DNA from 2 places in the Streptomyces sp. NPDC047117 genome. Region 2 is predicted to be linked to the other one. Evidence: riboswitches for the same ligand, from Rfam matches in the RefSeq annotation. Region 2 holds a riboswitch; the other holds the start of a gene.
The links. A riboswitch is a leader RNA that binds a small molecule or an ion and turns the genes downstream of it on or off. The one in region 2 is predicted to bind S-adenosylmethionine.
Positions count from the first base shown of each region.

Region 1: linked by a shared signal. The riboswitch ahead of ABZ840_RS18460 (aminotransferase class V-fold PLP-dependent enzyme) and the one ahead of thrC (threonine synthase) in region 2 are both predicted to bind S-adenosylmethionine.

Region 1 covers NZ_JBEYUN010000008.1:377,252-380,647, forward strand. Annotated here, with positions in the region: gene ABZ840_RS18450 (rhomboid family intramembrane serine protease) at 1-376, shown strand, start outside; gene ABZ840_RS18455 (Lrp/AsnC ligand binding domain-containing protein) at 373-654, shown strand; gene ABZ840_RS18460 (aminotransferase class V-fold PLP-dependent enzyme) at 757-2,163, opposite strand; SAM riboswitch class IV at 2,373-2,489, opposite strand; gene trpD (anthranilate phosphoribosyltransferase) at 2,674-3,396, opposite strand, start outside.
Region 2 covers NZ_JBEYUN010000007.1:121,253-124,648, forward strand. Annotated here, with positions in the region: gene ABZ840_RS15445 (trehalose-6-phosphate synthase) at 1-465, opposite strand, end outside; gene ABZ840_RS15450 (glucosyl-3-phosphoglycerate synthase) at 648-1,613, opposite strand; SAM riboswitch class I at 1,794-1,952, shown strand; gene thrC (threonine synthase) at 1,970-3,256, shown strand; gene ABZ840_RS15460 (MoaD/ThiS family protein) at 3,322-3,396, shown strand, end outside.

The DNA of each region.
Region 1 (3,396 bases), on a different contig from region 2:
CGCGGCGGCGCACGCCGAGTCGGGCCAGACCCTGGTCGGCGCGTCCGGATCGATCTCCGGCGTGCTCGGCGCCTTCCTCTACCTCTTTCCCCGCGCGCGGGTGACCAGCCTCTTCCCGTTCCTCTTCTTCCTGCCGCTGCGCTTCCCGGCCTGGGCCGTACTGATCTTCTGGTTCGTGCTCCAGTGGCTGGCGGCACAGCGCGCGGTCAACGGGCCCGGCGTCGCCTATCTGGCCCACGTCGTGGGGTTCCTGCTGGGCCTCGTCTACGCCTGGGTGCGGTACCGCGCACCGGACGCTCCACCGCGGGCCGTGCCGGGGCTCCCCGGTAGGGTGGGACCCACAGAACGGCCGACCGAGGGAGAGAGCCAACCGTGATCACTTCGATCGTGCTCATCAAGACCAGCGTGGACCAGATCCCGGAGATCGCCGAGAAGATCGCGGCCCTCGACGGCGTCAGCGAGGTCTACTCGGTCACCGGCGCGCACGACCTGATCGCGATGGTCCGGGTGGCCGACCACGACGAGCTGGCCGACGTCATCCCCGGCCGGATCAGCAAGGTCCCCGGCGTCGCCTCCACCGAGACGCACATCGCGTTCCGCACGTACTCCCAGCACGACCTGGAGGCGGCGTTCGCGATCGGGCTGGACGCCTGAAAATCAAGCCCGTCCGGCGCTTGAGGACAGGTCCGAAGGCGAACGGCCACCGGCCGGCACCGGTCCCCGCAAGGACCGCCACCGGCCGGTGACTCCCGCGGCTCAGCCGCGGTCGGGCACGCAGCGCCCCTCCTCGGTCCGGTAGGACCACCGCGCGCCGTCGGAGACCAGCTCCTTGACCGCCCGCACGAAGCGCTCCACGTGCTCGTCGGGCGTACCCGCACCGAAGCTCACCCGGATGGCGTTCAGCGACCGCTCCCCCGGCGCCCCTTCGGGTGCACCGCAGGCGCCCGGGTCCTGCGGGTCGCTGCCCAGCAGGGTGCGCACCAGCGGGTGGGCGCAGAAGAGACCGTCCCGTACGCCGATGCCGTACTCGGCGGACAGCGCGGCCGCGAAGTGCGAGCTGTTCCAGCCCTCGACGACGAAGGACAGCACGCCCACCCGGTCGGCCTCGTCACCGAAGAGCGAAAGCACCTTCACCTGGGGCACCTCGGCCAGCCCGGCCCGCACCTTCGCGATCAGCTCCCGCTCGCGGGCGACCAGCGCGTCGAAGCCCGCCTCGGTCAGCGCCTTGCAGGCGGAGGCGATCGCGTAGACGCCGATCACGTTCGGGGAACCGGCCTCGTGACGCGCCGCGGTGGTGTGCCACTCGACCGCCACGCCCCCGTCCTCGCGGCGGGCGACCGTCCGGCTGGCGCCGCCGCCGGCCAGGTACGGCTCGGCCGCCTGCAGCCAGTCGGCGCGGCCGGCCAGCACACCGGCCCCGAAGGGCGCGTAGAGCTTGTGGCCGGAGAAGGCGACCCAGTCCACGTCCAGGTCGGCGATGTCGACGGGGTGGTGCGGGGCGAGCTGGGCGGCGTCCAGGACGATCCGCGCGCCGTGCGCGTGGGCCGCGGCGGCCAGTTCGCGCACCGGCCACAGCTCGCCGGTCACGTTCGACGCGCCCGTCACGCACACCAGCGCCGGGCCGTAGGGCTCGCGGTGGGCGAGCGCCTTCTCCAGCGTGTCGACCGCCTGCTGCGGGGTGTGGGGGGCGTCGAGGTAGGTGACGGTCAGGTCGTCCCGCTGCTCCCAGGGCAGCAGCGAGGCGTGGTGCTCGGTCTCGAAGACGAACACCCTGGTGTCCGCGGGGAGCACGCCCGCCAGCAGGTTGAGCGAGTCGGTGGTCGACCGGGTGAAGACCACCTGGTCCGCCTCCCGGCAGCCCAGGAACTCCGCGACGGTCTGCCGGCTGTTCTCGAAGAGGTCGGTGGAGAGCTGGGAGAGGTACCCGGCGCCGCGGTGGACGCTCCCGTAGTACGGCGCGTACGCGGCCACGTCGTCCCAGACCCGCTGGAGCGCCGGGGCGCTGGCCGCGTAGTCCAGCGCGGCGTAGGTGACCTCGCCGCCGGTGACGAGCGGGACGCTCACGTCGCGGCCGAGCACGGGAAGCGGCGCGGCGGTGGCGCAGGCGGGGTCGGCGTCGGCGGTGGGGGCGGCGGCGGTGGCGGTGTCAGGGCGCACGGACATGGCGGAGTCTCCCGGAGGCGTAGAACCGTACGAGACGTACGGAGCAGTCGAATGACACGCACGGGGCGTGGAAGAAACCCGCGGGCGCCGCGCACACAGAAATAAAGGGGGCGCCCAGGGCGGGGTGTTCGAAGAAAGGGGCCGACCGGCCCTATCGCATTCGCTGCATCACGGAAAGGCTCCCTCGATAACCAGGATCCCTGGCGAGGGATCCGCGCTTGCCGCGGGCCTTGCTGCCTGCGGCCTGGTCATCACCCGGGGCACCCCGCCACGGACGGAGGGTTGCCGGACAGCGGGCCGGGGCCTGTTCGCTGTCGCTCGTGACCTGCCGAGAATCATGCCACATGATCGCCGTGTCGCAAGGGGCGTCCGTATGCCGGACGCCGTGCCCGGCATCCAGGGAGGGTCAATTCGCCGGATGCCGGGTGCGACGCCGCTGTGGTTGCTCGCGCCCACGCGGCGGAGCCGCATTACGACACGTCCCGCGCCCCTGGGCTGCCGCCCCTGAAGCTACGCCTGGGAGGCGGCCACCCAGCGTTGGAGGACGTGTTGGGCCGTGCCCGAGTCGATGGACTCGGCGGCGCGGGCGATGCCTGCCGCGATCTGGTCGGTCAGGGGCGCGTCCGTCGGCTCCAGGGCGACCAGCGCCGCCGCGGAGTTCAGCAGGACCGCGTCCCGTACGGGGCCCGTCTCGCCGGCCAGGAGGCGGCGCGCGACGTCCGCGTTGTAGGAGGCGTCCGCGCCCCGCAGCGCCTCCACGGGGACCAGTTCGAGGCCGACGTCCCGCGGGTCGAAGGACTCCTCGCGGACCGCGCCGTCCCGCACCACCCAGACCCGGGAGGTGGTCGTCGTCGTCAGTTCGTCGAGGCCGTCGTCGCCGCGGAAGACCAGCGAGGAGTGGCCGCGCTCGGCGAAGACGCCGGCCACGATGGGCGCCATCCTGGCGTCGGCCACGCCGACGGCCTGGGCGCGCACCTTGGCGGGGTTGGTGAGCGGACCGAGGAAGTTGAAGACGGTCCGGATGCCCAGCTGGCCGCGGGCGGCGCCCACGTGCCGCAGCGCCGGGTGGAACTTCACCGCGAAGCAGAAGGTGATGCCCGCCTCCTCGGCGACCTCCACCACCCGGCGCGGGGTCAGGTCCAGGTTCACGCCCAGCTTCTCCAGGACGTCGGAGGCGCCGCTGGCGGAGGACGCGGCGCGGTTGCCGTGCTTGACGACCTTCGCGCCCGTGCC
Region 2 (3,396 bases):
GGCGGCGCCCGGCGCCGCGGCCTCGGCGAGCGCGTCGGCGAAAGCGGTGTTGTACGCCTCGTACGCCGCCCACTGGCCGCGGAAATCCGCGTCGAACGACGGCTCCAGCGGCGTCTGGTACAGCAGGTGGTGGACGAACCACAGCACGGAGTTGGCGATGCCGTTGTACGCGTCGGAGAACACCTCGGGCGGGATGTCCAACATCCGGACCTGTTGTCCGCCGGTGTCGGCCGGATCCAGCAGTCCGGCACCGGAGGCGGCCCGCCGGGCCGCCTCGCGGTCGCCGTCGCCGAGCGCCGCACACACCCAGACGGCTCCGGCGTCCGAGCCGATCGCGGACAGGCCCGAGACCAGTCCGCCGCCGCCGCGCCGGGAAGTCAGCGTGCCGTCCGCGCCCAGGGCGTAGGAGACCGGGCCACGGTTGGACGCGACGAGAACCTGGGCACCTGAGCTGGAGGAGACCATGCCGATGAACTAACCCGCCACAGATCCGCTCAAACGTACGGCCCGCAGCACATCATGGGTGCAGCCGCACGTCGGGCGCCGCGCGCGACCGCCACGAGCTCCCGGACGCTCCCGGTCCGCCGGACCTCCGCGGCCCCGCAGGGCCGGTACGGCCCGCCGCGACCGCCCGCCGCGCCCCGGCCTCAGGCCGCCCGCCGCTCCGCGTACTCCGGTATGCCGCGCATCGGCGGCCGCTCCTCGGTGTCCACCGCGGTCGTACGCGGCACGAAGCCGCCCTCCTCGCCGCGGTCGAACTGGGTGAGCCGGGGTCGTACGAGATGGCCGCGCGCCAGCCGCAGCTGGGCGGTGCGGTAGATCGCCGCGGCCATCCGGCCCAGGGCCTGCCCGTCCTGGTGCCGGTGCCTGCGCACCCCCACGTCCACCTGCGCCAGCGCGTCCAGGCCGACCGTGTGCAGCGCGTCGACCAGCAGGCCCAGCTCGACGCCGTACCCCACGGGGAAGGGCAGCCGCTCCAGGAGCGAGCGCCGGGCCGCGTACTCGCCGCCGAGCGGCTGGACGAAACCGGCCAGCTGCGGCCAGTGCAGATTGAGCAGCGGGCGGGCCACCAGCTCGGTCACCCGTCCTCCCTGGCCCGCCTTCGCGCCGCCGGCCTCCTCGCCCAGCGGCCGGTCGTACATCGCCTTCACGAACTGCACCTGCGGATCGGTCAGCAGTGGCCCGACGATCCCGGACACGAAGTCGGCGGAGAACTCGCGCAGGTCGGCGTCGACGAAGCAGACGATGTCGCCGCTGGTGGCCAGCAGCGAGCGCCACAGCACCTCGCCCTTGCCGGGCACCGTCGCCAGCCGGGGCAGGATCGCGTCGCGGTGCACGACCCGGGCGCCGGCCGCGGCCGCGACCTCGGAGGTGCGGTCGGTGGAGCCGGAATCCACCACGATCAGCTCATCGACCAGCGGCATCGCGTCGGACATCAGGTCACGACGGATGATCTCCACGATCGTGCCGACCGTGGCTTCCTCGTCGAGCGCGGGCAGCACTACGCTGACCGTCTGCCCCGTGCGCCCTTTCGCTGCCAACAGCTGGTCGAGCGGTCGGTCGGCGGCGGACCAGGAGCGGCCGGCCAGCCAGCGCTCCACCTCTTCCAGCACGTATCCGTCTCCTTTTGCTACGCGTGTGGGCCATCTTGCTACGCGGTGTGAGCCATCTCGCGGTTCGGACGGCTATCTCAACCATCCACCCCTTCGGTTACAGTCTTGAACAACGCGGATGACCACCGCATGCCGGGGTCACCGCTGAACAAACGCCTGTGTTTCGTATGCAGGCCATACCGCTCATCCAGAGGGGCAGAGGGATACGGCCCGTTGAAGCCCCGGCAACCCTCCAGCCGGTCTTGCCGTCAGGACACTGAAGTCCCGCGCGCGAGGCTCCCGGCTAGGGAAGGTGCCAAATCCGTCTCACGGCGAGATGCGTCGTGAGGAAGATGAGGAGAAAGGGCCTCGCCTCCATGGCTGTGCAAGCTTCTGAAAGCACCACCACTTCCGCCGTCTCCCTCGGCCCCGCCGCTGCGCTGTCCTGCCGCGAGTGCGGCACCCGCTTCGATCTGGGCCCGATCTTCGCCTGTCAGGAATGTTTCGGGCCGCTCGAAGTGGCCTACGACCTGCCGAGCGGCGACCCCGAGGGCCTGAAGAAGCAGATCGAGGCCGGTCCCGACAACATCTGGCGGTACGCGCCGCTGCTGCCCGTCCCCGCCGACGTGGCCGACAAGCCCAACCTCAACCCGGGCTTCACCAAGCTGGTCAAGGCCGACCGCCTCGCCGCCGAGCTGGGCGTCACCGGCGGCCTGTACGTGAAGGACGACTCCGGCAACCCGACGCACTCCTTCAAGGACCGCGTCGTGGCCATCGCCGTCGAGGCGGCCCGCGCCTTCGGCTTCACCACCCTGTCCTGCTCCTCCACCGGCAACCTGGCCGGCGCCGTCGGCGCCGCGGCGCGCCGGGCCGGCTTCCGCTCCTGCGTGTTCATCCCGCACGACCTGGAGGCGGGCAAGGTCGTCATGGCCGCGGTGTACGGCGGTGACCTCGTCGGCATCGAGGGCAACTACGACGACGTCAACCGCTTCTGCTCCGAGCTCATCGGCGACCCGCTGGGCGAGGGCTGGGGCTTCGTGAACGTCAACCTCCGCCCGTACTACGGCGAGGGCTCCAAGACGCTCGCGTACGAGATCTGCGAGCAGCTCGGCTGGGAGCTGCCGGACCAGCTGGTCATCCCGATCGCCTCGGGCTCGCAGCTCACGAAGATCGACAAGGGGCTCAAGGAGCTGATCAAGCTCGGCCTGGTCGAGGACAAGCCGTACAAGATCTTCGGCGCCCAGGCCGAGGGCTGCTCGCCGGTGTCCACCGCCTTCAAGGCCGGCCACGACGTGGTCCGCCCGCAGAAGCCGAACACCATCGCCAAGTCGCTGGCCATCGGCAACCCGGCGGACGGCCCGTACGTGCTCGACATCGCCCGCCGCACCGGCGGCGCCGTCGAGGACGTCAACGACGAGCAGGTCGTGGACGCGATCAAGCTGCTGGCCCGCACCGAGGGCATCTTCGCGGAGACCGCGGGCGGCGTGACCGTCGGCGTCACCAAGAAGCTCATCGAGAACGGTCAGATCGACCCGGCCAAGTCCCTCGTCGTCCTGAACACCGGCGACGGCCTGAAGACGCTGGACGCCGTCGCGCCGACCACCGGCCCGACCGCGACCATCCGTCCGAGCCTGGACTCCTTCCGCGAGGCCGGCCTCGGCTGAGCCCTGGCCCCCGGCCGGAGAGCCGCCTCGCACCCGTAGCCACTGAACCCGGAAGGCAGAAGAACATGAGCGTCAACGTCCGCATCCCCACCATCCTCCGCACCTACACCGGCGGCCAGGCCGAGGTCCCCGCCGAGGGC